DNA from 3 places in the Lachnospira intestinalis genome. Region 3 is predicted to be linked to each of the others. Evidence: predicted binding sites of a transcription regulator. Region 3 holds the regulator's gene; each other region holds the start of a gene.

Region 1 (10,371 bases), 120 kb from region 3:
AATAAAAGAAATTACCACAACAGACAGCCCCGCAATTCCGTTTGCATAATATGACACGTAGCCCATCATGGCAAGATACAGATTCGTAGACGTATTATTTAATGAAAATAATGCAATCTGCCACAAATGTGCACGGTTTAATTCAATTACTGCATTTTCTGACTGCATATCCTGCATACTTTATCCTCACATCACTTATTCTGCCACAAAGCTTCTTAATTAACAGTATCCCCTATCTTTGCGGCAGTTTCAAGCATTTTTATAAATTTTTAAGACTTCTGTTTTTATTCCAGACCCTCACCCGAAAATTCGGGGATAAAGCTTTCCTTTGCCGTACCGCCCTCCTGAATAAAGCCATTTACCACGCCTAAACCAATCGCATAATCCACGGCTTTGTCGTATTCCCTGTGGGTAACTTTCCGGTTTAATTCGGGGATATTTTCCACAAACGGCATCGGTGTATACTGGTTCATAATGCTGATATAAATACTGTCACCATATGTTTCATATAAATACCGTATTACTGCTTTTGTATCCTTTAACAGTCCCGGCAGCATCAGGTGCCGCACAATCACGCCGCCTGTCATGATTCCTTCTTCAATTCCGCGCACCGCCGCTTCCTGCTTATCCGTAAACTGCGGTGCCGGGTGCTGGCGCACCATTTCCGCAAGCGCCGCTTTGGTTACGTCAAAATAATCGGGTGCATTGGAATAGCGTTTTGCATATGTAGTATCTGTATATTTAAAATCCGGCAGATATACATCCACAATCCCTTCAAGATTTTTCAGCGTTTCCACGCGCTCATAACCGCTTGTATTGTACACTACGGGAATTTTTAATCCCTGCGCTTTTGCTTTTTTAACTGCCGCAATAATTGGCAGAACATACTGTGTGGGTGTCACCAGATTAATATTATTGGCTTTCTGCTGCTGCAATTTTAAAAAAATCTCCGCCAGATGCGATTCATCAATCTTCTGTCCACGTTTTCCCGCGGCAATTTCGTGATTCTGGCAGAATACGCACCGCAGGGTACAGCCCGTAAAAAATACGGCACCTGAACCGTTTTCTCCCGAAATGCACGGTTCTTCCCACATATGCAGAGCCGCCCTTGCCGCGTAAATATCCCACGGCATCCGGCAGACTCCTTCCTGTTTTTCCCTGTCCGCATTACATTTGCGCGGACACAAATTACATTTCATCTTTTCTCCGTTTTACATTAAATTTTCGCATTAAAATTAAAAAAGTCTCAATCAGCCATTAGCGACCTTAATTTCTCAAGCGCCGCACTGATTCCGCCGACTTCGTCAATCAACCCCTGCCGGACCGCTTCTTTCCCGACCAGAATGGTTCCTAAATCCTTGGTAAGCATTCCGGTATTTATCATCATCTGTTCCAGTTTTTCCTTTTCGACACGTGAATGTCCGGCTATAAAATGCACAATTCTGTCCTGAATCAGCTGAAAATAGTCGAATGTCTGCGGCGCACCGATAATCGTTCCGTTCATGCGCACCGGATGGACAATCATCGTTGCCGTCGGCGCAATAAAGGAATAATCTGTGCTGACTGCAAGCGGCACTCCGATACTGTGTGAATCGCCAAGCACCAGTGAAACGCTCGGTGTCTTCATAGATGCAATCATCTCCGCAAGTGCCAGTCCTGCACTCACGTCCCCGCCAACCGTATTGATTAAAAACAGTACACCGCCGATTTTGGCACTGTCTTCAATTGATGCAAGCTGCGGTAAAATATGCTCGTACTTTGTCGTTTTGCTCGCCGCCGGAAGGACGTCATGCCCTTCAATCTCGCCGATAATCGTCATCAGCTGGATTTTACCGTTGTGTTCGTCTTCTCCTAAAAGTACCTGTCCATAGCTTTCTATTTTTTTATCCTTCTGCTCCTCTTTTTCCTGTTTTTCCGCCATAATTCCTCGTTTCCGCTGTGTTACAGCTTTTTTATTTCTTATTTTGTAACGGACAGCGAAATTTATTTATAGCGATTTTTGGGAATTAGGCTTGACAGCAAAATCATTTTGTACTATAGTAACAAGGTAAATGCTTCTGTGGCTCAGTTGGTAGAGCAACGCATTCGTAATGCGTGGGTCGTGGGTTCGAGTCCCATCGGAAGCTTTTTTATTTTACCCATTTTCAATTTTTTGAAGAAATCTTTTCTTCATTTCTTTTAAAAGTCCCTCAGCCCTTTGTTCAACCGGCTGATTTTCCACTGAAACGGCATGATTGATATCTGTACTGCTGCTATTGGCATCACTGTTCTGTGGTATATTCCCGAATGGAATAAATCCACCTGCCATATGCTCATGCCCGCCGCCGTTTCCAATGCCTTTTAATGCTTCATTAGTAAGCTTACCCGCATTGCACCACGGCGCACTGCTTCTCACTGACAGCTTTATGCCATCCTCCCGGTAAGACGATACAATAACCACATCGACTTCATCCAGCGCCAATATAAAATCCGAAATGGATGCTGTCAGTGCCTCATGGCAGTCTACACCGGTATTGGCAAAGCAGACACGGTTCACATTTTCAATCGTATCTATTGCATTGGCATAGGCGCGCAAATCCTTCATGTGCAGGACACTCGTATCCAGCTTTTGCAAAAGTGCATGCTCCGCTAACGGAAAGAGCCGGTAAAACATTTCCAGATCCAGCGGACTCACCCCTCTTGTCATATTGGCAGTATCCACCTTTATTCCGTATAACAGTGCCGTAGCCGTGCGTTTATCAACCGGTATCCCACTTTCCATAAAGTATCCGGCGATAATAGATGCACACGCACCAACCTCCACACGGATATCCGAATAACGATAATCCTGATTTTCATAGGTCGGATGATGGTCAATGCAGAGAATTTCGTTGCCCTGCATATCTATGACATTCGCGTTGCCCTTTTGGGAATCCACCAGAATAATCTCGGATTCTGCGGACATATCCGTAATTTCCTCCTGCTCAACAATGTCAATTGCAAGCAGCTGTGCCATCTTTGCCGTAATCGTATCGTCAATTCTTCCTTTATAACAAATCGTTGTCCCAATTCCCTTTTTTTCAAGCAGTACCTTTAACCCGTATGCACTTGCAATCGCATCGGGGTCCGGGAAGTTATGTGTCTGTATAAAAATGTGTTTATCATGAATACATTCTAAAATGTGTTCCAAATGCTGCATATTTTATCCCTCATATTTCTCTTTATTTTATGCGTTCTATCGTAAATATGATTTTCCTTATATAGTATATCTATTCTTTGCGCGATTTGCAATTGCATTTGACACCGTATGCCCTATTTTACCATAAAATATATCAAAAGGATTGGAGGCTGCTTTATGAATCCAGTTTTAACCCTTGACCATGTATCTTATTCATACCATACGCCCTCCGGGGAAACACCTGCATTAAAAGATGTTTCTTTTTCTGTCCGGCCCGGCAGCTTCACCTCGATTGCCGGTCCTTCCGGCTGCGGAAAATCCACACTGCTTTCCTTAATTGCCGGATTAATCGCACCCGAAAAGGGCTGTATCCGCTTTTATAAAAGTGATGCAATGCCTGCCGCTGCCCGGATTGGCTATATGCTCCAGCACGATACTCTTTTAGAGTGGCGTACCATTTATAAAAATATTCTGCTTGGTCTTGAAGTAACCCACCAGTGTACGGAACAGAAAAAAAGACTTGCCGCCGATATGATGCATGACTACGGACTTGCTTCCTTTAAAAATGCCCATCCTTCTGAGCTTTCCGGCGGCATGCGCCAGCGGGCGGCACTGATCCGCACCCTTGTTTTAGAACCGGACATTCTGCTTTTAGACGAACCGTTTTCCGCATTGGATTATCAGACAAGACTGGAAGTAAGCGACGATATTTTCCGCATTATCAAGGAACAGGAAAAAACGGCACTTTTAGTCACGCATGACATTTCCGAAGCGATTGCCATGGGTGAACAGGTGATTGTTTTATCCAGCCGTCCTGCCGGTATCAAAAATGTTTTTGACATTCACCTCTCCGTGGATAAGCGCACACCGTTTTCCTCACGGACTGCCCCTGAATTTTCTGCTTATTTTCATCAAATCTGGAAGGAGTTGTCATAATGTCTGCCATTCAAATGCATTATCTTAAACAAATGAAACGGTTAAAATACAAAATTACTTTGGCAAGGATTCTGCTTTTTGCCGGTTTTATCACACTTTGGGAAGTGGCTGCATACGCAGGCTGGATTGATGATTTTATTTTCAGCAGTCCGTCCCGCATTATAAAAACCCTGTTTGCAATGATTTCTGACGGCAGTATTTTTTACCACACTGCCGTTACCGTAGCCGAAACCGGTATCAGTTTTGCACTAATTGTACTGCTCGGTGTCGGCACTGCCATTTTACTCTGGAGCAGCAAAACGATATCTGCCGTATTAGAACCGTATCTTGTGCTGCTGAACAGCCTTCCAAAATCTGCCCTTGCGCCTATGATTATCGTGTGGCTCGGCAATAATGCCAAAGCCATTATTGTCACCGCCATTTCCGTCGGCGTATTCGGAACAATTTTAAATATTTACACCAGCTTTACAGAAACCGATTCCGACAAAATCCTGCTGATTCAGACTTTGGGCGGCTCAAGAAAAAACATTTTAACCAAAGTCGTCCTGCCCGCTTCATTAAAGACAATTATCAGCAACATGAAGGTCAACATCGGTCTGTCGCTTGTGGGTGTGATTATCGGTGAATTTCTCGCTGCCAAAGCCGGACTTGGCTACTTAATTATTTACGGCAGCCAGGTTTTTAAAATGGACTGGGTCGCAATGTCTATCGTCATTTTGTGTATCCTGTCCGTGATTCTTTTTAAAATCGTTGACTTCATTGAAAAAATTGTTTTATAATAGTTAAAATACAATATCAAAAACGGAGGAATTATGCTCTCACTTACTATAAAAGATACGAAAAATTTTATGTCACAGCTTCTTATTAAAGAAGCATTTGACGGGCTGTTTTTATCCGAAGCCGTGATAAAAACAGCCAATTCCTATACCATCAGCGGTGAACTCAACAAAGATTTCTTTTCCGAAGAAGAATGGAATGAACTTCCCGAAAAGTCCTATTCGCGATGGTCTTCTGTCAAGCCATTCTGCTTCCGGCTCATCAAAGGCAGTAAGGTCCCTTCCTATATGAAAATGGTCTTTCTGCTCCCGCCGGAACAGGTTACAAAGCTGCTGTCCGACAATCAGACTGCACTGACACCCGATGACATTAACGGACTGTTTTTAAATATCAAATATCAGGACGGTGCCGTTTCCGTCGTTACCGGCACGTCTATCAAAGTTTTTTCACTTGATAAAACCCTTGAACACAGCTTTGATGCCTTTGCAAAGGACTTTTTATTTTCCCATGGCATGGACTTTGAAGAAGTCTGAACCCGCCAGTTCATGATTTTTTTAGAATTAGCGCAAATGCACTGATTTTGCGGGCTTCCACTATTCTTATTAGCACTCAAAATGAATGAGTGCTAATTTCTTCTTGACTTTCCATTTTGCTTGTATTAAATTACATCTTAACAGATTATTTTATGAATGAAATGAAAAGAGGTAATGATACAATGGCAAATGAACATGGTAATTTATCAATTAACAGTCAGAATATTTTCCCAATCATTAAAAAATGGATGTATTCCGACCACGATATTTTTTACAGAGAATTAATTTCAAACGGCTGTGATGCCATTACTAAATTAAAGAAGCTGGATTTAATCGGCGAATATGAAGCACCGGACGATATTGAATATAAGATTCAGGTCAAGGTAAGCCCTGAAAAGAAGACAATTCAGATTATTGATAACGGTATCGGTATGACAAAGGAAGAAGTCAACGAATATATCAATCAGATCGCTTTTTCCGGCGCAGAAGCATTTCTTGAAAAATACAAGGATAAGACCAACGAAGACCAGATCATCGGTCACTTCGGTCTTGGCTTCTACTCTGCTTTCATGGTTGCCGACAAGGTAACGATTGATACGCTTTCTTTCAAGGACGGCGCTTCTGCTGTTCACTGGGAATGTGACGGCGGCACGGAATATGATATGCAGGATACCACTAAGGAAGAACCGGGTACTGCTATCACTTTATATCTGAACGAAGACAGCTATGAATTTGCAAACGAATACAAGGCACGCGAAGTCATCGAAAAGTACTGCTCATTTATGCCAATTCCGATTTTCCTTGAAAATGAAGATGCCGGCGAGCAGACCGAGGAAATCCCGGAAGAAGAAGTAACAGAAAAAGATAAGGTGCTTGATACCTTTATCAAAGATGCCGTTACCGAAGAAGTGGAAAAAGAAGACGGTACAAAAGAAACCGTTGAAAAAGTTCCCGCAAAGAAAATGGCAAAAATCGTAAAACGCCCTGTTGCATTAAACGATATTCATCCGCTTTGGACAAAGCATCCAAACGAATGTACCGATGAGGAATACAAGGAATTTTACCGCACTGTATTTAAGGATTACAAGGAACCGCTGTTCTGGATTCATCTGAATATGGATTACCCGTTTAACTTAAAAGGTATCCTCTACTTCCCGAAAATCAATACGGAGTATGAAAGCATCGAAGGTACTATTAAGCTGTACAACAATCAGGTATTCGTTGCCGATAATATCAAAGAGGTCATTCCTGAATTCTTACTGCTGTTAAAGGGTGTTATTGACTGCCCTGACCTGCCATTAAATGTATCCAGAAGTGCCTTACAGAATGACGGTTTTGTTAAAAAGATTTCAGAATACATTACAAAGAAGGTCGGCGATAAGCTGTCCGGCATGTATAAGACCGACAAGGAAAATTACGAAAAATACTGGGATGACATCAACCCATTTATTAAATTCGGCTGCTTAAAGGACGAAAAATTCTATGAAAAGATGAAGGATTTCATCATTTTCAAGAACTTAGACGGCAAGTACCTTACACTTCAGGAATGTCTGGACGAAAACAAGGAACACCACGAAAATACAGTCTTCTACGTTACAGATGAAACCGAACAGAGCCAGTATATCAATATGTTTAAGGAAGAAGGCATTGACGCTGTTATCCTGACACACAATATTGACCAGCCGTTTGTTACACACTTGGAGGGCAAGAACGAAAACTTAAAATTCCAGCGTATAGATGCAGACCTTTCTGACAGCTTTAAGGAAGAAACAAGCGAAGACGAATTAAAAGAGCTTACAGAAACACTTTCCGATGTCTTTAAGAAGGCTTTAAACAACGATAAGTTAAATATCAAGGTCGAAAAGCTCAAAAACGCTTCTATTTCTTCCATGATTACGCTCTCCGAACAGGACAGACGTATGCAGGATATGATGAAGATGTACAATATGTACGGCATGGATCCGTCTATGTTCGGTGCAAACGGACAGACACTCGTATTAAATGCCAACAATGATCTGGTTAAATATATCGTTGACCATAAAGACGGTGAGAACACTCCTGTTTTCTGTGAACAGCTCTACGACTTAGCATTACTGAGCCACGCACCGCTGACACCGGAGCAGATGACAAACTTCATCGCAAGAAGCAACAAAATTATGGAACTGCTTGCCAAATAATATATTTTGAAGTATTATTATAGGTAATCAGGTAAATTGCCGCATTCGGATTTTCCCGATGCGGCAGTTTTTCTGTAATCCATTGCAATTGAGGAGGAAAATATGTCATCATACGATAATAGATACAATGACATCGATGACGAACCGGATTTTGATTACGTCAATGATGATTACGGCTTTGATATGGACGATGATAAAGAACCGTCTGCCCGTACTTCTACCGGAGCTTCCAAAAATCACAAAAAGAAAAAGGCTTCAAAACCGGTAACAATCTGGTCAGAAATTTTCAGTTATATTAAAATTTTAGCTGCTGCTGTGATTATTGCATTTGTATTTACACAGTATATTATTGTCAACGCAGAAGTTCCTACCGGTTCTATGAAAAATACAATTATGGAGCATGACCGTTTAATCGGTTTTCGTCTTGCCTATTTATTTGATGAGCCGGAACGCGGCGATGTCGTGATTTTTAAGTATCCTGATAATGAAGAACAAAATTATGTCAAAAGAATTATCGGCACACCCGGTGATGTTGTCCAGATTAAAAGCGGACATGTTTATGTAAACGGTGAAGAACTTTCAGAAGACTATTTAAAAGAACCGATGGCAGAATCTGAAACGGAAGAAACGTATGTTGTCCCGGAAGGCCACTATTTTATGATGGGCGACAACCGCAACTCCTCTCTTGATTCGCGCTACTGGAAAAACACTTACGTTGCGAAAGATAAGATTCTTGCCAAAGTCATTTTCCGGTATTACGACGGTTTCAACGGAAAAATTGATTTTAGCCTGATTCATTAAACGGCTTTACGCGATAAATTTTAAAAATTACATAAGAATGAAAAAATATGCATTCAATTGTTGAATTATCACTTTTGATTTGCATATTTTTTTATTGCTCCGGCCATACTAATTCATGCAACGCAAAAACAAAATGCAAAACAAAATGCAAAACAAAATGCAAAACAAGGAGGATTGTATGGCTCAATTAGATTGTAATGTTAAAAGCTGCTGCCACAATGAGGATAACTGCTGCTGTTTAAGTTCTATCGAGGTGAATGGCTCTAATGCCTGCAACTGTGAAGACACCTGCTGCGGAAGTTATTTCGAGGACAAGTCCGGTGAGAAAAACAGCGCCCAGACACCGCATGTTTCCTTATCAATTGCATGTCAGGCAACCAACTGCATGTATAACGATGATAAGGTCTGTCACGCTGACCATGTCGATATTTCCGGTATCCGCGCAACAGCCGCTCACGAAACCGTCTGCGCAACTTTTCAGGAAAAGTAGGAAAATATCTGCAAAATGTAGATTTATATGAGGGGAATTTTTTATGAAGAATTTTTTTATGGTGGGCTTTGGCATATGTTATGTATGTTTTAAAATTTTTGCATTAAATCGCAAAGCCGGACACACCGTTTAAAAGAGCAGGCAGCTATCCGATATTGTTTTGATAAATGATATCGGACAGTCTGCCTCTATACGCTGTGATAGCTGTTGTAATTCTATATTTAACGCAGGTGCTGCATACATCACATACGGCAGAAACCCGCAGACATTGTTATTCGAATGTATAAATCTCACACTTCCGGTTCACCAGTCCATTTTTAAAGACCAGCACATGCTCCTTATATGTGATTGAATCCTTGGCATACATAAACGGTTCTTCCCTGTAAAGCAGACACGCCTGTCCTTTTTGTAAAAATGAATTCATGGCATTTTCTGCTTTCTGATGAACCTTTTTATAATGCTGTTTCTCCTGCTCTTTAAAGGTTCTTTGCGGATAGCCTGCCGAAATTGCTCTCATATCCGCAATGATTTTATCCACGAACCGACTGTGTGCCTTTTTATGAAACATTCTGGCAAGCACATTACACTGAAAAGCCGTCGGTTTTCTTTGATAATGTTCAAGCTTTACAGACATCTTCTTATCGCCGACATTCTCTGCTGTTTCAATCAGATACCGGACTGCTTCCGGATAAACAGAATCCGGATATGGCACATAATACTGCTCCGGCACCGACCTGAATTTCTTAATCGGCGGGAAGTCCGCAAGCTGCATAAAAATCAATTCCTGCTCTGTGCAAAAATCTTTTCCCAGATAACGATACTTATCCCGGATATCCGCGAACTGATATTCCAGCTGGCGCAAATACTCATATCCTTTCACCCAGAAATGTCCCATGCAGCCGTAATCAAAACAGGTTGTCTGCATATGCAGATTGGTAAAACGGATTGTAAACCGGTTCTCTCCGCTCTGATTGACTATCAGCATATATCCGTTATCATCATGGACAATACTTGCCGTCTGTTCACATTCAAGCTCTTTGTATGAGCCGGTCATGACAGATTGTTCAAAAACAAAATAGCTTTCAACCGCATCATTCATCAGATAGGCGGCATAAATATCTTTTTTGCCTTCCATGTGAATCGGTTCAAATACACTCAGTTCAAAAACCTGAGCCAGCTTAAAAAATTCTTCCGGCATATCTTTTGTCAATCCGTCCAGACAATTCTTATACTGTTCTATGTTATCCGTCATCTTTTCTCTCCCGGTTTGCTGCTCATTCATTTACTTTGCCTTCTTCTCTCTCCGTATAAAAAGACAGACACATAAAACGGCAAAAACCACTGTTGCAGCTATCAGCACCGGCCATACAGGGATTGGACAGACACTTGCCCCTATAAGTTTCAGTCCCTGATAGAGAGTATATACCCCAAATACAGAGAATATTACGAATGCAAGTGTATTGAGCAGTCCGTCCGGAGTCTTGCTCTTTAAAAGGTAGC
Region 2 (10,371 bases), on a different contig from region 3:
GTGTATCATCTGCCTTATTGGAGCTGTGCTTCATTGATGATGCGGACGATATGCATCTGTATGAAGAAAATTTTGATGCTATTGGAAATACGATTGTAAGCGCCGTGTGTGAAGGTTTTGGTGTGGGCTATACAGAAGACACCGATGAAGCCGAGAACACAGAGGAAGGAGAACACATGACAAACGAAGAAAAGAACTGGTATATTAACTGTACATTTATTGAACTGCTGGGAAGACCGGCAGATGACGGAGGACTGGAGAATTACAGAAACCAGATTCCGGACGATGCAGCGTGGGATGACAATCTGACGGCATATGTTGACGACAACATCAAGCAGTCAGATGAATATGCCCAGTATCAGCAGAAGGAGTATATCCGTAAAGTTTATCTTGCAGAGCTTGGCAGAGAACCGGATGCAGTCGGCATGGAAACATACATGTGCTACGGAAGATACAGGGACATTTACAGAGATATTCACATGTCCGATGAAGCGAAAGCACGTAGAGGGGAATAAATCTCATTCAGGGGATTTTATTTAAGCGTAATTTGTGCTATATAATAGGTAGGAATTATGTAAAAGATATTAACCGATATATAGGTGGTCTATATGAACTCTCACACTTGGAGATGGTCAGCGTTATGGTACATCAGCTGACGAGGAACTTAAGCGTTGACCAGATTAAGGGGACACCGTTTGAAGCGTATTATGTAGACCATACGACCGGAATCTGGCCGCAGGCGGCAGGAGGAATTCCGTTTAATGCGTGCGAGTTCCAGTCCAAAGGCGATGCGATTACAGATTTGGTTGAAGATCTGGCAGCAGAGCAGAAAGCCCGCTCAACCTATGACAACCTTATCCGGCTTACGGACGATGCAGATGTATTAGAGCCGCTGCGGTTTTTACGTCAGCGTGAAATCGTGCATTTCCAGCGTTTCGGTGAGGCACTTTCTTTAGTGCAGCAACGCTTAGACTTTAATAATTTCTATGCCTTTAATCCCGAATTTGATAAAAAATGTAAATAGCATTTGTGCATACAGTATGATACAATCAAAGAGTTTAGAAGGGGCTGCCGCAAAGAGTGCCGGCGGCCCTGTCTGTTATGCAGGCAGTATACATAAAAAGGAGTATAAAAATGAAAGAAAAGATATATACGATTCCCGTTAATGATGCATTTGACAAAGACTGCGAGTGTCCACTCTGCGCAATGTATCAGGAACTGGAAAATAATGCGGTAGAATATACGATGGGACCAAGTTACATGGAAGACGATATCCGTGCCGAAACAGACAAAATGGGATTCTGCCGGAAGCATTTGAAAAAGATTTATGCTGTAGAAAACCGTCTGGGATTTGCACTGGTGATGAAGACACATATGGACAAGGTGATTAACGAGATTGAAAAAAGAAATGAACAGCCGGTAAAGGCAAAGACGCTGTTTAAAAAGGCAGAAACACCGTCAGCATGTGATTATATTAAAGAACTGGAACAGTCCTGCTTTGTGTGTAACCGTATACAAAATACATTTGAGCGGTATGTGGATACGGTGCTGCATTTATATCAGTCCGATGTAGCATTTAAAGAGAAATACCTGCACAGCAAGGGTTTTTGTACAGCGCATTACGGCATGTTAATCGAGCGCGGTGCACAGAAGTTTTCGGGCAGTACGGCAGAAAACTTCCGTGTGGATACAGACCGGCTGTATCTGGAAAATATGAAGCGTGTGCGTGATGATGTGGCATGGTTTATCAATAAATTTGACCATAAATATGCAGACGAGCCGTGGAAAAATGCGAAGGATTCACTGACGCGCGCCATGACAAAGGATAATTCAATTTTATAGCAGAAAGGACAAGCAATGCAGATTTCTTATGATGAGGGAAATGTTGTACTTACAGAAGTGAGGGATTTTGATCTTGCGCAGACACTAGAATGTGGGCAGTGTTTTCATTTTAAAAAACTCGCCGAACAGGAATATGCAGTCTGTGCATTTCATAGACTGTTACGTATACGTCAGGAAAAAGACAGCGTAATTTTGTTTGATACGACGATGCAGGATTACGAAATGATATGGCGGGATTATTTTGACTTTGGCAGGGACTACGGCAGGATAAAGGCGGCGCTTTTACAGACGGACGATACGTTAAAGGAAGCAGTGGAAACCATGCAGGGCGTACATATTTTACAGCAGGAATTTTTTGAAACTTTAATTTCCTTTATTATATCGCAGAATAAGCAGATTCCGCATATTAAGAAGATTGTGGAAACGCTTTCGGAGCGTTTCGGGGATGATCTGGGTGAAATAAACGGAATGCGATTCTTTGCCTTCCCAACGGTCAGCCAGATGTGCAATGTCACGGAAGAAGACCTGCGGGACTGCAAAACGGGCTTCCGAGCGCCGTATATTGTAGATGCGGTGCAGAAAACGGCAGACGGACAGATATCGGAGGCTGCATTAAAAGCGGCGGATACCGCAGAATGTGAGAAAATGCTGACAAAGATAAAAGGGGTCGGCAGTAAGGTTGCAAACTGCTGTATGCTGTTCGGGCTGGATAAGCGCGATGCATTTCCGGTGGATGTGTGGATTAAGCGGATTATGGAGCAGCTTTATTTTTCGGGAAAGGAAACGGACAAAGAAAAAATTGCGGCATTTGCAAAGACACGTTTCGGAAGCTACGGCGGCTATGCCCAGCAGTATCTGTTTTTTTACGGAAAAACAGTGCGTATCGGCGCGCAAAATCAAAAAATTAAAAAAGTATAATCTAATTATTAAAAACAAAAGATATTTCCAATTATCTGTTGACAAACAAAAGGCAGAGTGATATTTTAATGATATTGAAATTAGCACTCAAATTAAATGAGTGCTAACAAGGAAAATAATAGCAGCTGTCGTATACAAGTTCGGGGCGGCGCAAAGGCAGCCTTACCGGCGGCGGAATGGAGGATAATATGAAGTTAGTACCATTGGGAGACAGAGTTGTAATTAAAGCGTTAAAGGCAGAAGAAACGACAAAATCAGGCATTGTATTACCGGGTCAGTCAAAGGAAAAACCACAGCAGGCAGAAGTTATTGCAGTTGGTCCTGGTGGAGTTGTAGACGGCAAGGAAGTAACAATGCAGGTTAAGACAGGCGATAAAGTTATTTATTCTAAATATTCAGGAACAGAAGTGGAATTAGACGGCGAGGAATATATCATCGTAAAACAGTCTGATATCCTTGCAATTATGGAATAGAAAAATCTGGTAAAAGCAGTTTTGATACAGTATAAAATAGAAATCGGAGGTCAAATATCATGGCAAAGGAAATTAAATATGGCATTGATGCAAGAAAAGCTCTTGAAGAAGGTGTAAATAAGTTAGCAAATACAGTACGTGTAACATTAGGACCGAAAGGAAGAAATGTTGTTCTGGATAAGTCTTACGGTGCTCCGTTAATCACAAACGACGGTGTTACAATTGCAAAGGACATCGAACTGGAAGACAAATTTGAAAACATGGGCGCACAGCTTGTAAAGGAAGTTGCTACAAAGACAAATGATGTAGCAGGTGATGGTACAACAACAGCAACCGTTCTTGCACAGGCAATGGTAAATGCAGGTATGAAGAATCTTGCAGCAGGCGCTAATCCAATCGTGTTAAGACGAGGCATGAAGAAGGCAACGGAGTGTGCTGTAGAAGCGATTGCAAAGATGAGCGAAAAGGTAACAGGCAAGGATCAGATTGCAAAGGTTGCTTCTATTTCAGCAGGTGATGCAGAAGTCGGACAGATGGTAGCAGATGCAATGGAAAAGGTTTCTAACGACGGTGTTATCACAATCGAAGAATCTAAGACCATGAAGACAGAACTTGACCTTGTAGAAGGTATGCAGTTTGACAGAGGATATATTTCAGCTTATATGGCAACAGATATGGATAAGATGGAAGCAGTTCTTGATAATCCATACATTTTAATCACAGACAAGAAGATTTCTAACATTCAGGAAATCCTTCCGCTCTTAGAACAGATTGTACAAAGCGGCGCAAAGCTGTTAATTATCGCTGAAGATGTTGAAGGTGAAGCACTTACAACATTAATCGTCAACAAGTTAAGAGGTACATTCAATGTTGTTGCTGTCAAGGCTCCGGGCTACGGCGACAGAAGAAAAGAAATGTTAAAGGATATTGCAATCCTTACAGGCGGTCAGGTTATTTCAGAAGAATTAGGACTTGAATTAAAGGATGCTACAATGGATATGCTCGGCCGTGCAAAGTCTGTTAAGGTTCAGAAGGAAAATACTGTTATTGTTGACGGTGAAGGCGAAAAGTCTGCAATCGAAGCAAGAGTTGCACAGATCCGTGCACAGATTGACGAAACAACATCTGATTTCGACAGAGAAAAGTTACAGGAAAGACTTGCAAAGCTGGCAGGCGGCGTAGCTGTTATCAGAGTCGGTGCTGCAACAGAAACAGAAATGAAGGAAGCAAAGCTTCGTATGGAAGATGCTTTAAATGCAACAAGAGCAGCCGTAGAAGAAGGCGTTATTTCTGGCGGTGGTTCTGCTTATATTCATGCTTCTAAGGAAGTGAAGAAACTGACAGAAACACTGATAGGTGATGAAAAGACAGGCGCAGAGATTATCTTAAAGGCACTCGAAGCTCCGTTATACCACATTTCAGCAAATGCAGGTCTGGAAGGTTCTGTTATTATTAATAAGGTAAGAGAATCTGAAGTAGGAACAGGTTTCGATGCATTAAACGGCGAATATGTCAACATGATTGATGCCGGTATCTTAGACCCTGCAAAGGTTACAAGAAGTGCATTACAGAATGCTACAAGTGTTGCATCTACACTGCTTACAACAGAATCCGTTGTTGCAACAATCAAAGAAGATGTTCCGGCAATGCCGGCAGGCGGTGCGGGCGGCATGGGAATGATGTAATTCCTGCTGTTAAAATGCATAAAAATAAATATTTTTTGGCTGGACGGTAAAACGGGCAGTAGATTGAAACCGGCAGAGGAGACAGATTTTGTCAAATCTGCCGGTTTTTATTGCTTTTTAGTACAAAAAGGATTATGATAGTAACAGACAGGCTGGTTTAAACTCCGGCAGAATGGAGAATTTATGTATAATATTACAACAGAACAGATTTTAAAAACGAAAGCCCCAAAGCAGGCGGCAGTATTTAAGACCGTTATGATTCTTGCATGTATTCTTGCAGTCACAACGATTCCGTCAACTTATGCACTGGGAATTCTGCTCACAGCGATATTTGTGGTATTTACGGTAATATTGTTTAAATATTACAATGCAGAGTATGAATATTCATTAGTGGACGGTGAGCTCACAATTGATAAAATTATGTCACAGTCCATGAGAAAACGCTGCGGGGTATACAATATTGCAAAAGCATCCATGCTTGCGAAACCGACCTGCCAGGCAGCGCTTGGAATGGAACACAAAAAACTGCGGACCGCAGAATACACTTCCAATACAGCACCCGAAAAGACGGTTGTTTTATATACAATGGATGCAAGCAATGAAATGGTGCGCATCATCTTAGAACCGGATGAAAAGATGCTTGAGGCACTTCGGGCGGGTGTACCGAAAGCCGCAGACCGCATGGATGAATAAAAAAGTGAATGTACAGAAAAAAGTGTTTGACATTATCAGCGTATTTTGTTATATTGTCAAATAATACACAAAACACATTAAAATGAAAGAAAGAGAGGATACAGTAGAAATGGGTACAATCATTGGCGAAGGCATTACATTTGATGACGTGTTATTAGTTCCACAGTATTCAGAAGTAACGCCGAATATGATTAATCTGTCAACACAGTTGACAAAGAACATTAAGTTAAACATTCCATTGATGAGCGCGGGAATGGATACTGTTACAGAGCACAGAATGGCAATTGCCATGGCAAGACAGGGCGGTATTGGTATTATTCATAAGAATATGTCTGTAGAACAGCAGGCAGAAGAAGTGGATAAGGTAAAGCGTTCGGAAAATGGCGTTATTACGGACCCATTTTATCTGCATCCGGACAATACACTCGAAGATGCAAATAATCTGATGGGTAAATTCAGAATTTCAGGTGTGCCGATTACAGATGATGATGGCAAGCTGGTGGGTATCATCACCAACAGAGATCTGAAGTTTGAAGAAGATTATAAAAGACCGATTAAGGAATGTATGACAAGCGAGAATCTGATTACAGCACCGGTTGGCATTACATTAGACGAAGCAAAGAAGATTTTAGGCAAGGCAAGAAAAGAAAAACTTCCGATTGTAGACAGCGAATTTAAGTTAAAGGGTCTGATTACAATTAAGGATATCGAAAAGCAGATTAAATATCCGTTATCTGCCCATGATGCACAGGGAAGACTGCTCTGCGGCGCCGCTGTCGGTATTACGGCAAACGTTATGGAACGTGTGGAAGCCCTTGTAAAGGCAAAGGTTGACTGTATCGTAATCGATTCTGCACACGGTCATTCAAAGAACATTATCACTACATTACAAAATATTAAGGCTGCATATCCGGACCTTCAGGTAATTGCCGGAAACATTGCAACAGGTGCAGCTGCAAAGGCTCTTTGCGAAGCAGGCGTAGATGCGGTTAAGGTTGGTATCGGACCGGGTTCTATCTGTACAACACGAGTTGTTGCAGGTATCGGTGTACCACAGGTAACAGCAGTTATGAGTGCTTACGAAGAAGCGAAGAAGTACGGTATTCCGGTTATCGCCGATGGTGGTATCAAGTACTCCGGAGATATCGTAAAAGCAATCGCAGCAGGCGGCAACGTATGTATGCTCGGAAGTCTGCTTGCAGGCTGTGACGAAAGCCCGGGAACATTTGAATTATTCCAGGGAAGAAAATATAAAGTATACAGAGGCATGGGTTCTATCGCTGCCATGGAAAACGGCAGTAAGGACAGATACTTCCAGACCGGCGCTAAGAAGCTGGTACCGGAAGGTGTTGAAGGACGTGTGGCATATAAGGGACTTGTAGAAGATACCATCTTCCAGTTAATGGGTGGTCTTCGTTCCGGTATGGGATACTGTGGCGCGCAGGATATTCCGACATTACAGGAAACAGCACAGTTTATCAAGATGTCATCTGCAGCATTAAGAGAGAGTCATCCACATGATATTCATATCACAAAGGAAGCTCCAAACTACAGTGTAGAGGATAAGTAAAAAACAAATAATCATAACAAGACAGCCGTCCGGTAATGTGTTGACCGGGCGGCTGTTGTTATGTTCAAGGAAAATATTATTACAGGCACAGTAACAGAAAAAGAGCGGAGAATGCCAGTGCTGCCCGAATATGGTATGATATCATTTTATTGGGAAACTGCTTGATTAATATAGTTTATGTGTTGTATAATGTAATAAATAATTGTGCTGATATTCATAGGGGATTGTACGAGCAGTATAATGATGGATGGGTTAAGAGAGGTATAGCAATGAAGGATATGATGTTTGGCGGGTATATCGCCCGCAACCACGTTGGCAACAATCTGACAGACAGGGAACTGCGGGTATTAAAAGATGGGGATATTGATGCAATGGTGTCTACATTTGTAAAGATGCGTCAGGAGGAGTATATTTTACAGTTAAAGTGTGTATTAAAAAGCCTGAAACATTATCTTGGTGACGAAATGACACTGGAAAAGATTACGATAAAAGAGGAGTATGAAGGGGATTTTATCGGCAGTCAGATGATGGATGGCGATATGGATATTTTCTTTGGAATTATCGGAAGCGATGAGGTATTGTTAAAAGTTGCATCGGATTTTGCAATGGAAGATTTTCAGGAATTTGATATGGATGCATACGATGCAGTCTGCGAACTGATTAATTGTACGAATGGTGCATTTGCAACAAGACTTTGCGATGATGATATAGATGTGGTATTATATCCACCGGTATTTTATGATAATGTGCATATTACAAGTGAAAAAGGATTTTATGTCGTAACCATCGGTTACGAAGGCAGTCAATTTGACTTGATTATGGCAATCAATGAGAATGTGGAGCTTGCCAGCCAGGAAACCTATTTGTAAAGAAATGAAAAAACCGCAAAAGCGGAGGAATGGAGAAATAGTATGGTTACAGTATTAATAGTAGATGACTCAAGAACATCAAGACGTTTTTTAAGAAATATGCTTACAGAGGCGGGATACGAAGTTGTAGCAGAAGCAGTTGACGGCGAAGATGGCATGAAAAAATATGAGGAATTTAAACCGGATATTGTTACAATGGATATTACCATGCCAAAGCTGGATGGGATTGATGCAGTCAGTGAGATTTTAAAGATTAATCCGGCAGCTAAGATTGTAATGGTTACCGCAGCCGGACAGAAGACCAATATTGTAGAAGCATTAAAGAGAGGTGCGGCTGATTTTATCCAGAAGCCGTTTGAGAGCAGTGCAATCGTATCTGTACTCGAAAAGGTTATGGGAGAATAATAAAGCCGTATAAGCGGCAGAATGAGGCAGTATGTATAATTACAGAATTTTGATACAGTATGACGGCGGACGTTTTGACGGATGGCAGCGTCTTGGCAAAGATGCTTCGGAAAATACTGTGGAATTTAAAATTAAAGAGATTTTAAAAAAGATGACAGGTGAGGAAGCAGAACTGTTCTGCGGGTGCAGAACAGAAAAGGGTGTTCACGCTTATGGACAGGTGGCTAATTTCAAGCTGAATTCCAGACAGAACTGCATGGAATTAAGGAATTATCTGAACAGATATCTGCCGCGTGACATTGCCGTGTTGAAAGTGGAAGCAGTTGATGAACGTTTTCACAGTCAGCTGCTTGCAAAGGAAACAACGTATCTGTATCGGATTGATACGAAGTCTATTGCCAGTGTGTTTGAAAGAAAGTATAGTTACCACACATTTCATCCGCTCGATTATGAAGCAATGAATAAAGCAGCCGCTTATTTTCTTGGAAAGCATGACTTTAAGACTTTCACCACAGCAAGAAAGAGCAAGTCTACCGAACGGGAAATTAAGAATATTACTATCAGCTGTGATGAAAGCGGTATTGCGCAGCTGCGTATTACGGCAAATGATTTTTTGCATAATATGGCAAGGCTGATGATAGGAATTCTGCTGGATGTTGGAACCGGTCTAAAAAAGCCGGAAAATGTACGGGACATTTTGGATGGAAAAGATGTTCAGATGTCACTGCCGGCAGAAAGTTATGGACTGTTTTTGGAAGAAGTCCGATATTAGTGTATGATGAGGTGCTGTTTCGTTAATGAACATAGATTCTTAATGAAGCAGCCCTTTTATATAGTAAAAAGAATTGGAGAGAGTCATGAATACAATTGTTGAAAAGATTACGGAACAGTTACAGAATGCATTTGCCGAATGTGGTTATGATAGAAAGTATGCAAAAGTTTCTTTATCAAACCGCCCGGATTTGTGCGAATATCAGTGCAACGGTGCGATGGCAGCGGCAAAGGAATACAAAAAAGCACCTTTTATGATTGCAGATGAAGTTGTTGCAAAATTGGACAAAAATCCGCTGTTTGACCGTATCGAAAGCGTTAAACCGGGATTTATCAATATTATTTTAAGCGGACAGGCAGTTGCAGACTATGTCAATGAAATGACACAGGCAAAGCAGTTTGGTTATGAAAATCCTGAAAAGCCAAAGACGGTCATCGTGGATTACGGCGGAGCCAATGCGGCAAAACCGCTTCACGTAGGACATCTGCGCTCTGCGGTAATCGGTGAGAGTGTAAAGAGAATCCAGCGTTTTGCGGGCAATAAAGTAATCGGTGATGTACATCTTGGCGACTGGGGTCTTCAGATGGGATTAATTATTGAAGAACTGCGCGACAGAAAGCCGGAACTTCCGTATTTTGACGAGCAGTTTACAGGTGAATATCCGGCAGAAGCACCGTTTACCATTTCCGAGCTGGAGGAAATCTATCCGGCAGCCAGTGCAAAATCCAAAGAAGATGCAGCATTTATGGAAAGAGCGCATAATGCAACCTTAAAGCTGCAGAGCGGGGATAAGGCATGTACGGCAATCTGGAAACATATTATGGCAGTTTCCAAAGCGGATTTAAAGAAAAACTATGATAATCTGAATGTGTCCTTTGATTTGTGGAAAGGGGAAAGCGATGCACAGCCGTATATTCCGTCTATGGTACAGGAGATGATTGACAAGGGACTGGCTTACGAAAGTCAGGGTGCTATGGTTGTGGATATTCAGGAAGAAGGCGATACCAAAGAACTGCCGCCATGTATTGTCAGAAAATCAGACGGTGCCGCACTGTATGCAACTTCCGATTTGGCAACGCTGGTGGAAAGAGAAAAGCTGTATCAGCCGGATGCTTATATTTATCTGGCTGATAAAAGACAGGAA
Region 3 (10,371 bases):
TCCAGAAGAAGGATTTCACCGGCACCGGCATCTCCTGCTAACTTACCACCCTGGATAGATGCACCGATTGCAACACATTCATCAGGATTTAAAGTCTTGCTTGGTTCATGGCCTGTGAGCTGTTTTACCTTATCCTGTACAGCAGGAATTCTTGTAGAACCACCGACTAAGAGTACCTTTGAAAGGTCTGAAGCGGTAAGACCTGCATCATTTAATGCGTTACGTACAGGTTCTGCTGTCTTTTCAACCAGTTCATGTGTTAATTCATCAAATTTAGCTCTTGTAAGAGTCATATCAAAATGCTTTGGACCTTCTGCTGTTGCAGTAATATATGGCAGGTTGATATTGGTTGTTGTAGCGCTTGATAATTCCTTCTTAGCCTGTTCTGCTGCAACCTTTAATCTCTGGAGTGCCATTGTATCCTTAGAAAGGTCTACGCCTTCCTTTGCCTTGAAGTCCTCTAACATATACTGTGTGATTACATTATCAAAGTCATCACCACCGAGTCTGTTGTTACCTGCTGTTGCAAGAACTTCGATAACGCCGTCACCGATTTCGATAATAGACACATCGAATGTACCACCACCGAGGTCATATACCATAATCTTCTGTTCGTTTTCGTTATCAAGACCGTAAGCTAAAGCTGCAGCTGTCGGCTCGTTGATAATTCTCTTTACATCAAGACCTGCAATCTTACCGGCATCCTTTGTTGCCTGACGCTGTGCATCGTTGAAATAAGCAGGAACCGTGATAACGGCTTCCGTTACCTTTTCACCTAAATAGTTTTCAGCATCAGCTTTTAATTTCTGTAAAATCATGGCTGAAATTTCCTGTGGTGAGTACTTCTTACCTTCGATTTCCACCTTGTAATCAGTACCCATATGTCTTTTAATAGAAGAAATTGTCTTGTCTGCATTTGTTACAGCCTGACGCTTTGCAGGATCACCAACAAGTCTTTCTCCGTTCTTTGTAAATGCAACAATTGAAGGTGTTGTTCTAAGACCTTCTGTGTTTGCGATAACAACCGGCTTACCGCCTTCCATAACTGCTACGCATGAGTTTGTAGTACCTAAGTCAATACCAATAATCTTTCCCATAGTTATCTTCCTTTCTTAAGGGCTTCTGCCCATCATTTACTGATTAATTTGCAACCTTTACCATTGAATGGCGGATTACGGTTTCTCTGTATGTGTAACCCTTTTCGAATTCTTCAACGATAATTCCTTCACCGACTGAATCATCTTCCACATGCATCACTGCATTGTGCAGTTCAGGATTAAATTCCATGCCGAGTGCTTCAATCGGCTTGACATCAGAATCTTCTAACATCTTCATGGTCTGCTTATAGACCATATCCATGCCCTTTGCAAATGGTGTTTCTCTTTCTTCTTCTGAAATTGAATTGAAACCTCTTTCAAAGTTATCAACGATTGGAAGAAGCTTCTTAATCATATCGGAAGCACCCATTTCAAACATGGAAGACTTTTCCTTCTCAGTTCTCTTTCTGAAATTATCAAATTCCGCCATCTGGCGTTTTACTTTATCCTGAAGTTCTTCAATCAATGCGTCCTTCGCATCCTTTTTCTTTGTATCTATTCCATCGGCAGACTGCGATTCGGATGATTGACTCGCTTCCTTCGGATTTTCGGCATCAGTGTTTTCTTTCTGTGCCTGCGTGCCATCGTCTTCTGCTCCAGCAGTTTTAGCGGCATCAGCGTCTTTTTCTGTCATCTTTACATCATCGACAGACTCTTTACTATTTTTCTTTTCTTCTTTTTTAGACACTTTCTTACCAACCTTTCCTATGTTTTCTTAAAAACCTCGTCCATCTGCGTCTGGATTGTCTTTAACGATTCTACAACCTTTTCATAATCCATCCGCTTTGGTCCGATAATTCCGATTGTCCCTTTCAAACCGTCCTGCAATTCATAGGTTGCCGTAACAACACTGCAGTCCTTCATGGAAGCAACCGGTGTTTCATTTCCTATATATACCTGAATACCATGGTCGTCCGCTTCTTTGTCTTTCCCCGACTGCTGGTCTGCAATCAATCCTGAAAGGCTCTGCTTTTCTTCCAAAGTATATATAAGCTCACTCGCTTTGACAGAATCACTTAATTCCGGATACTTAAAAATATTCGTTGCACCGCTTGTATAAATCTCTAACTGGTCTTCATTGCTGATTGCTTCAACAATGGCATCCAGCACTTCTTTAACAAGCTGCATATGCTCTCCTGCCTGATTCTCCATCTTGGATACGATGCTTAAATTCATCTGTTCCAATGTCAGCCCCGTCAGTGTAGTATTTAACAGAATGTTCAGCTTTAAAATATTTTCCTGTGAAAGTGCCTCACTGACATCAATCACTTTATTACGGATAATATTGCCTTCCATTACAATAACTGCTAAAATCTTATCACTCTCCAATTGAGAAAGCTGTACAAATTTCAGTTTATTGCCTTTTACCTGCGGTGCTGTAATCATTGTTGCATAGTTCGTATCCTTTGCCAGAACTTTCGCTACATTCTGAAGCAGTTCCTCTACACGGTCTACCTTTTCATTTAAAATATCCCGCATGGAATCAACCTCTTTTTCTCTGTCGGACACTTTGCTTTCCCGGTCTTCTAACTCCTGCTTTTTCTGTGCCATTAAATCGTCCACATATAAGCGGTAGCCTTTATCGGTAGGAATCCGCCCTGCCGAGGTATGCGGCTGTACAATGTATCCTAATTCTTCGAGGTCTGCCATCTCATTTCGTATTGTTGCCGAACTTAATTTTAAATCGGTATATTTTGAAATGGTTCTTGAGCCAACCGGTTCACCCGTTTCAAGATAGTTCTGTATGACAGCTTTTAAAATCTTTAATTTTCTATCATCCAGCTCCATGGCATCTGCTCCCTTCTTATCTTGTTAGCACTCATTTAGGTGGAGTGCTAACATCGATATACTTAAAATATCACTACACCCCCGTATTGTCAACAACAATCTCAAATTTTTTCTATAAATTATTTATAAAATACATAAATTGCAGATGAACAGCAGAAATCCCCGGAAAAGCAGCATGCTCTCCGGGGATTATCTGATTTTTTTCTTATTTAACGTTCAGTGTAAATGCCACGTGGTTTGATTCATTCAGATCTGAATCCGTACAATATACATCCAATGTATATGTACCTGATTTTGAAGTACTGTATGTACCGTTAACTATAATTCTTCTGGATAATGTATCCTCTGTATCTTTATCATCCGTAATAGATGAAATATACTTCATCACATTAAAGCTGTTTCCCGCTTCAACCGTCGCTTCTGTTGCCGATAAAACAATCTTTGGTCCGCCTGCAGTTGTTTCTGCTTCGCTCTCTGCAGTTGTCTTTTCCGCTTCTGTCGTCTTTGAAGCATTCTTTGTACTGTCTGTCTCTGTCTTTTCCGTCTCGGCTGCCGTGGTTGTTTCTGCCTGGGTCAGCTGTTCTTTTGCTTCAATTTCTTCTTGGCTCGCTTCATATGCAATCATATAACTGTATTTTGATACATTATTATTATGGTCTCTTGCCGCAAAAATCACTTTTGCCCTTGTCATATCCGGCATAATATAGATATTTTCAATGACAATGCTGCTGCTTACATCACCGTCTTTTGCATCGACTGCCTTTGCATAACTTTTAAGCACTTCTTCGCCCTGCTCTGCCGAATACGGTCTGACCTTGGATTCATCTACAGTAATTACCGGAGCAGTTCTGTCTGAGGTCAGATACATCGCCGCGATGATAACCGAAAAGAACACGCACACAGCCAGTAATGCTATAATAACGCCCTGCTTTTTTTCCATTTGTTTCCTCCTCCGTGAAATGGTTAAACTTCCATGTTATATCAGCTATGCATTATTCCTTATCACCATGACTGTAATTGCCGTAATACTTGCCATAATAATTGCCATAGTATTTGCCATAGTAACTATCTCCGGCAAGGTCTACTTTATTCAGAACGCTTCCGAGAATCTTGCACTTTGTCATTTTAAGCTGTTCTAACTGTTTCTGGACGAACTTATAATTAACCATATGCGCTGCAACAACCAGCACTGCACCGTCACATTTCTGTGCGACAATCGCTGCATCTGTAACACTGCCAAGCGGCGGTGTATCAATAATCACATAATCATAAGTATCCCTGAGCGCCTTTACAAGTGCATCAAATGAATTGTTCGCCAAAAGTTCCGAAGGGTTTGGCGGAACGATTCCGGAGAATACTACATACAGATTATCTACATTCGTTGTACAGATTACTTCTTCAAATTTATTCATGCCGGACAGGAAATGAGTGAGTCCTTTAATAGCCTTATTAATCTTATATCTGCCGACAAGAACGGATTTTCTTAAATCAGCATCAATGAAAATTACCTTTTTGCCGGATTCTGCAAGTGATACCGCCAGATTAAAAGAAACACTGGATTTTCCTTCATTCGGTGTAGAACTTGTAAACATAATTACTTTCATATCAGAACCACACAGCTGGATATTGGTTCTCAATGTCTTATAAGCTTCGTTACAGCGGTAATCTAACTTTCTGAGTCTTTCAATGTTAACTGTAGGCATTACTTATCTCCCTTCTTTGAAGAACTGTGCTTATGCTTCTTTCTCTTTGCCGCAGCTTCCGCACTGTCATCTAAATCTTCTGATAAAGGAATCAATGCAAGGGTACTGATTCCAAGATATTTCTCAATATCTTCAGATGTATTAATGGTATCATTCATTACAAATCGTATAACAACAATGGCAATTGCAAGCACCATGCCTAATACAAATGCGATGATTGCATTTTTTAAGCAGTTCGGGCTTGACGGCTTTTCAGAAATATTTGCTTCCTCAAATACATTGACCTTTTCAATCTGCATAATATCACAAATAGAATCTGCTGAAATTTCCGCTACTTTATCTGCGATTCTTTTTGCTTCATACTGGTCGTTGTTAGAAACCGTAATCTCAAGCACACGGCTGTCAGATGGTGTGGATACGCTGATTTGCTTTGCAAGCTTTTCATTTGTCGTATTTAACCCAAGGTCACTGATAACCTTTTCTGTTACGGTACGGCTTTTTACAAGAATCATATAATCCTGTGTCAGCTGTGTTGATGACTGCAAATCACTTAATGTTGTTGTTCCCTGGCTCTGCTTATTTAACACATACAGGCTCGTCTGTGACTGATACACCGGCTTTAAAAGCAGTTTACTTCCAATAAATGCCGCCAGACCGAAAATCACTCCCACTAAGAGAATAATTGCAATCTTACTCATAATAACGATAAAAATCTGTCGTAAATCGATTTCAATTTCGTCATTATTCTTCATCGAATTTTCCATATTCTTCTAGTCCTCCAAATATTCACCTTTAAGAATCCGTTCTGCATTATCACGCAGCAGTGCCTTCGCATAATCCTCATCAAATTTGCGGCAGATATACTTTGCGCATTCCTGAATTCTAGGCGATCTTCTTCCATTACTGTGTGCATCTGTTCCGATAACATCCACGATTTCTTCTTTTAACAGTCTTTTGATAAACTTTTTCACCTTACTTCCGGAATCCCCGATAACAGAACCCGCATTCACCTGAATGACAGCCCCCATGTTCTTTAATTCCAAAGCCAGCTTCCAGTCTTCCAATACGCACATATAGCGTTCAATATGCGCAATAACAGGCGTATAGCCCATCTGCATCACATTGCTGATACTGGTACGCAGATAAGAATATTCCACAGTCGGATGATATTCTATTAAAATATACTTGGAATCTTCCATTGTCAGATGCGCCTGTGCTTCGAGATCATCTAAAATATCCGAAGTATAATAAATTTCCCTGCCAAGTGCCAGTTCAATCTCAGGGCATACATCTTTCATCTGTTCTTTAAACAGTTCAAAATTTCTGCGCAGCTGTTCGTATCCCATTGTACATTTACCAGGATGATAATGTGGTGTTGCCACAATCTTGCGAATACCCTCATCATATGCAATTTTCATCATCTCAATACTGGTTTCAATATTATCCGGACCGTCATCGACACCATATAAAATATGGCTGTGAATGTCAACATAATGAAACGTCGTTAATTTTCTCATAATTCTGTTTCCTTTTATAAAATCTGCAACTTTGACATTATATATCATAAATCACTTTTTTGCAACAAAAGATTGGGGTCATCTGACATTTTTTCCTGTCAGATGACTCCAATTCAAATGAATGTATCTAATTAAATATGTAAAATTCTTTTTACATTATCGCACATCTTATCAACATCACATATAGTATCGTGCAGTACCGGCGCTGTTCTGATGTCTTCAATCGCCTGCGGAACTTTTACCTTAGAAAGCTTAGAAAGCTCATCTACCAGCTCAAAATCAGACATTACATCATACTTATTGTCAATCGCATCCATCACGCTTCTTGTAAACTTATATGGGCTGGCTGTTGATGCAATCACTGTCTTTGTGGTATCACCGGTTTCCTTCTGATACTTTTCATAGACAGATGCTGCAACTGCTGTATGGGTATCAATTACATATCCTGTATCTTCATACAGCTTCTTAATCATTGCCGCATCTTCTGCTTCTGTTGCGTAATTACCGTAGAAGTCCGAAAGCTGTGCTTTCATATCATCTGTAATTTCATACTTTCCTGATTCCTTTAAGGACTGCATAAGTGACGCATTCTTTTCAGCACTGTTACCTGCAATACGGTAAATCAGACGCTCTAAGTTGCTTGAAATCAAAATATCCATTGACGGAGAAGTTGTCAGGACAAATTCTCTGTTTCTGTCATATATACCGGTTGTAAAGAAATCATACAGTACTTTATTTTCATTGGAAGCACAAATCAGTTTGTGAATTGGAAGTCCCATATTCTTTGCATAAAATGCTGCTAAAATATTACCGAAGTTACCGGTCGGCACAACCACATTGATTGCTTCCCCTGCCTTTACTTCACCGTCTGCGAGCAGGCGTGCATAAGCATATACATAGTAAACAATCTGCGGAACCAGACGTCCGATATTGATAGAATTGGCAGAGGAGAACTGGTATCCGGCTTCATTCATGACCTTTTCAAGTTCTTTATCACCGAAAATCTTCTTAACACCGGTCTGTGCATCATCAAAATTGCCATTGATACCGATTACATAGGTATTGTCACCCTTCTGGGTTACCATCTGCTTTTCCTGAATCGGACTGACACCATGCTTTGGATAGAACACGATGATCTTAGTTCCTTTAACGTCAGCAAATCCTGCAAGAGCAGCCTTTCCTGTATCTCCTGAAGTTGCAGTCAGAATTACAATTTCATTCTTTACGTTGTTTTTCTTTGCAGAAGTAATCAGTAAATGTGGCAGAATGGATAATGCCATATCTTTAAACGCAATTGTTGAACCGTGGAACAATTCTAAATAGTATGCGCCATCAGCCTTTACAAGCGGTGCAATGACCTTTGTGTCAAACTTTGAATCATATGCTTTGTTAATGCAGTTCTTTAATTCTTCCTCTGTAAAGTCATCAAGCATCAGCTTCATCACTTCATATGCCACTTCCTGATAAGACATCTTTGATAATTCTTCAAAGCTCTTATCCAATGCCGGAATCTGCTCCGGTACGTATAAACCACCGTCTGCCGCAAGACCCTTTAAAATTGCCTGTGATGCAGTAACCTTTACGCTGTCGTCTCTGGTACTTCTGTAAAACAAACTCATTCTTTTCTTCCACCTTTATATTTTCATTCAAATTCTGCTTAAAACAGTATTCAGTTGACATTATACAACAGGATTTTTGGAAACACAATAGCTTTTAAGGTATTTTGTATTTATGTATTTTATGTTACAATCTTTTACAGATACGTGAGGGGGAGCTTTTACGCAGGCAGCGCGAATCCACTCTTATCGCAGAACCGGATACATTAAAATATCTACAAAAGGAGAGGACGTTATGGCAACAGGGGTTTATACAGCATATAAAAAAGACGGCACCGAATACTACCGGGTATCGCTGACCTGTCAGAATAAACATATCAGTCTTGGAAGCTTTGACGATTACAAGACTGCTGCCGCCGTCTATTCCGAAGCCAATGCCATTGTGCGGGATGAAAAAAGTTCCCATTTTGTCAATGCTGCAGAAAAAATAACAAGCTACTCCTCCTGCACTTCTGCACTGGCTTTTGAAAAATTTATGATTCTTTTGAATCTCCGGGATAATAACATTTATATTAAAACACCGGTTTATCTGTGTGATAAATATTTTTTATACTTTTTTTCACCGGAAATTGTGCTAACTTTTGATATTGAAGATTTATTTTACTATTCAGGACACAAAATCATGAGCCGCGGCGGTTATTTTTTTGTCAATGACTTCGGTATGCAGACCAGTATTTTAGCACGCTTCGGTATCCGCAGCCACTCCGTAAAAGGAAAGGATTATTTATTCCGCAACGGTGACGAACACGATTTCCGCTATTCCAATGTTGCCATTGTCAACCGGTACAACGGCGTAGAACAGATTGAAAAAAACGGACGGATTTTATACAAAACCCGTATCCACATTAACGGCAACTATACCATCGGCACTTATACGTCGGAAAATGAAGCCGCGATTGCCTATAACCGCGCCATTGATTTACTTGCAGAACAGCTGCCGGATTTTAAGAACTACACCCGGAATTATATTGAAGGACTGTCCCACATCGAATACGCTTCTATTTATAATACGGTAAAAATTTCACGCAGATTCCGCCGCTATATCGAACAGTTAGGACTCACTTACTAAAAAGCGGCAGAAATTCAAATCATAGATTCAAGAATTTCTGCCGCTTTTACTATTTTGTGCAGACACAGATTATACTGCGATACCTGCCTGCACAGACACTTTTATCATTTTACTTCTGGTTAATGTAATTAATCAGACCTTCTGCTTTGATAATCTTCTGCATAAATTCAGGAAATGCCTGACCGGTGTAAGACTTTCCTGTTGTTTTATCGGTAATCACGCCGCTGTCAAAATCCACTTCCACCTCATCACCGGCTTCAATTGCCTTTGCAGCTTCCGGACATTCGATAATCGGAAGACCGATATTGATGGAATTGCGGTAGAAAATTCTTGCAAAGGTTTCTGCAATAACACAGCTTACACCTGCTGCCTTAATTGCAATTGGCGCATGTTCTCTGGATGAACCACAGCCAAAGTTCTTATTGGCAACGATAATGTCACCTTTCTGAACCTTTTTTACAAAATCCTTATCAATATCTTCCATACAATGCGTTGCGAGTTCTGCCGGGTCTGATGAATTCAGATATCTTGCCGGAATGATAACATCTGTATCTACATTATCGCCATACTTAAATACTCTGCCTTCTGCTTTCATGTTGTTCCTCCATTCTGATACGATTCTTATAATCCAAGGTCTGACGGCTGGCTGATTTTACCTGTAACCGCACTTGCTGCTGCAACTGCCGGGCTCGCAAGATAAATTTCAGAGTCTACATGTCCCATACGTCCTACAAAGTTACGGTTAGTTGTAGATACACAGCGTTCTCCTTCTGCAAGGATACCCATATAACCGCCAAGACATGGTCCACAGGTCGGTGTGCTGACTACTGCGCCCGCACGGATAAATGTCTGAACCAGTCCTTCTTCGATTGCCTGCATATAAATCTTCTGTGTTGCCGGAATAACAATAACACGCAGTCCCTTTGCCACTTTTCTGCCTTCTAAAATCTTTGCCGCACAGCGTAAATCGTCAATACGTCCGTTTGTGCAGGAACCGATAACGACCTGGTCAATCTTAATGTCGTCAAAGCTTCCTACTACATGTGTATTTTCAGGAAGATGCGGAAAAGAAACTGTCGGTTCAATTTCTGATAAATCAATATTGATAACCTGTTCGTACTCTGCATCGTCATCTGCTGTATATTCTACAAACGGTCTCTTTGAATGTTCCTTCATATATGCTCTTGTCAAATCGTCAACCGGGAAGATACCGTTCTTTCCGCCGGCTTCGATTGCCATGTTTGCAATCGTAAAACGGTCGTCCATTGTCAGATTGGCAATGCCGTCTCCTGTAAATTCCATAGACTTATACAGCGCGCCGTCTACGCCAATCATGCCGATAATATGTAAAATAACATCTTTTCCGCTAACCCACTTCTTTGGCTTGCCTGTCAGTACAAATTTAATTGCAGACGGTACTTTAAACCATGCCTTGCCTGTTGCCATGCCGGCAGCCATATCCGTTGAACCTACACCTGTAGAAAATGCGCCGAGCGCACCGTATGTACAGGTATGTGAATCTGCACCGATAATAACGTCGCCTGCAACCGTAAGTCCCTGTTCCGGAAGCAGTGCATGTTC

Evidence for each region. The regulator HrcA, encoded in region 3, represses chaperone genes, less so after heat shock. The targets are predictions, from matches to a motif close to TGTTAGCACTCNNNNNNNNNGAGTGCTAACA.
Region 1: htpG (molecular chaperone HtpG) is a predicted target of HrcA. The motif match lies at 5,471-5,501, and genes of this name have one in related genera.
Region 2: groES (co-chaperone GroES) is a predicted target of HrcA. The motif match lies at 2,839-2,869, and genes of this name have one in related genera.

Annotation. Positions count from the first base shown of each region.
Region 1 is NZ_JBBMFS010000001.1:323,789-334,159, reverse strand. It holds gene WMO37_RS01645 (MFS transporter) at 1-177, opposite strand, end outside; gene WMO37_RS01640 (radical SAM protein) at 285-1,199, opposite strand; gene WMO37_RS01635 (ClpP family protease) at 1,247-1,921, opposite strand; tRNA gene WMO37_RS01630 (tRNA-Thr) at 2,054-2,126, shown strand; gene WMO37_RS01625 (DHH family phosphoesterase) at 2,135-3,178, opposite strand; gene WMO37_RS01620 (ABC transporter ATP-binding protein) at 3,335-4,093, shown strand; gene WMO37_RS01615 (ABC transporter permease) at 4,093-4,872, shown strand; gene WMO37_RS01610 (DUF5721 family protein) at 4,906-5,403, shown strand; gene htpG (molecular chaperone HtpG) at 5,586-7,580, shown strand; gene lepB (signal peptidase I) at 7,764-8,381, shown strand; gene WMO37_RS01595 (DUF1540 domain-containing protein) at 8,560-8,871, shown strand; gene WMO37_RS01590 (DUF3878 family protein) at 9,143-10,123, opposite strand; gene WMO37_RS01585 (TMEM165/GDT1 family protein) at 10,154-10,371, opposite strand, start outside.
Region 2 is NZ_JBBMFS010000005.1:142,399-152,769, forward strand. It holds gene WMO37_RS07615 (N-acetylmuramoyl-L-alanine amidase) at 1-515, shown strand, start outside; gene WMO37_RS07620 (manganese catalase family protein) at 557-1,024, shown strand; gene WMO37_RS07625 (DUF6062 family protein) at 1,135-1,842, shown strand; gene WMO37_RS07630 (DNA-3-methyladenine glycosylase family protein) at 1,858-2,760, shown strand; gene groES (co-chaperone GroES) at 2,949-3,233, shown strand; gene groL (chaperonin GroEL) at 3,293-4,918, shown strand; gene WMO37_RS07645 (DUF6106 family protein) at 5,102-5,611, shown strand; gene guaB (IMP dehydrogenase) at 5,721-7,181, shown strand; gene WMO37_RS07655 (chemotaxis protein CheX) at 7,451-8,050, shown strand; gene WMO37_RS07660 (response regulator) at 8,093-8,455, shown strand; gene truA (tRNA pseudouridine(38-40) synthase TruA) at 8,487-9,227, shown strand; gene argS (arginine--tRNA ligase) at 9,313-10,371, shown strand, end outside.
Region 3 is NZ_JBBMFS010000001.1:201,782-212,152, reverse strand. It holds gene dnaK (molecular chaperone DnaK) at 1-1,097, opposite strand, end outside; gene grpE (nucleotide exchange factor GrpE) at 1,141-1,731, opposite strand; gene hrcA (heat-inducible transcriptional repressor HrcA) at 1,803-2,885, opposite strand; gene WMO37_RS00880 (hypothetical protein) at 3,091-3,825, opposite strand; gene WMO37_RS00875 (polysaccharide biosynthesis tyrosine autokinase) at 3,878-4,588, opposite strand; gene WMO37_RS00870 (YveK family protein) at 4,588-5,352, opposite strand; gene WMO37_RS00865 (CpsB/CapC family capsule biosynthesis tyrosine phosphatase) at 5,359-6,105, opposite strand; gene thrC (threonine synthase) at 6,237-7,724, opposite strand; gene WMO37_RS00855 (hypothetical protein) at 7,957-8,790, shown strand; gene leuD (3-isopropylmalate dehydratase small subunit) at 8,900-9,385, opposite strand; gene leuC (3-isopropylmalate dehydratase large subunit) at 9,412-10,371, opposite strand, start outside.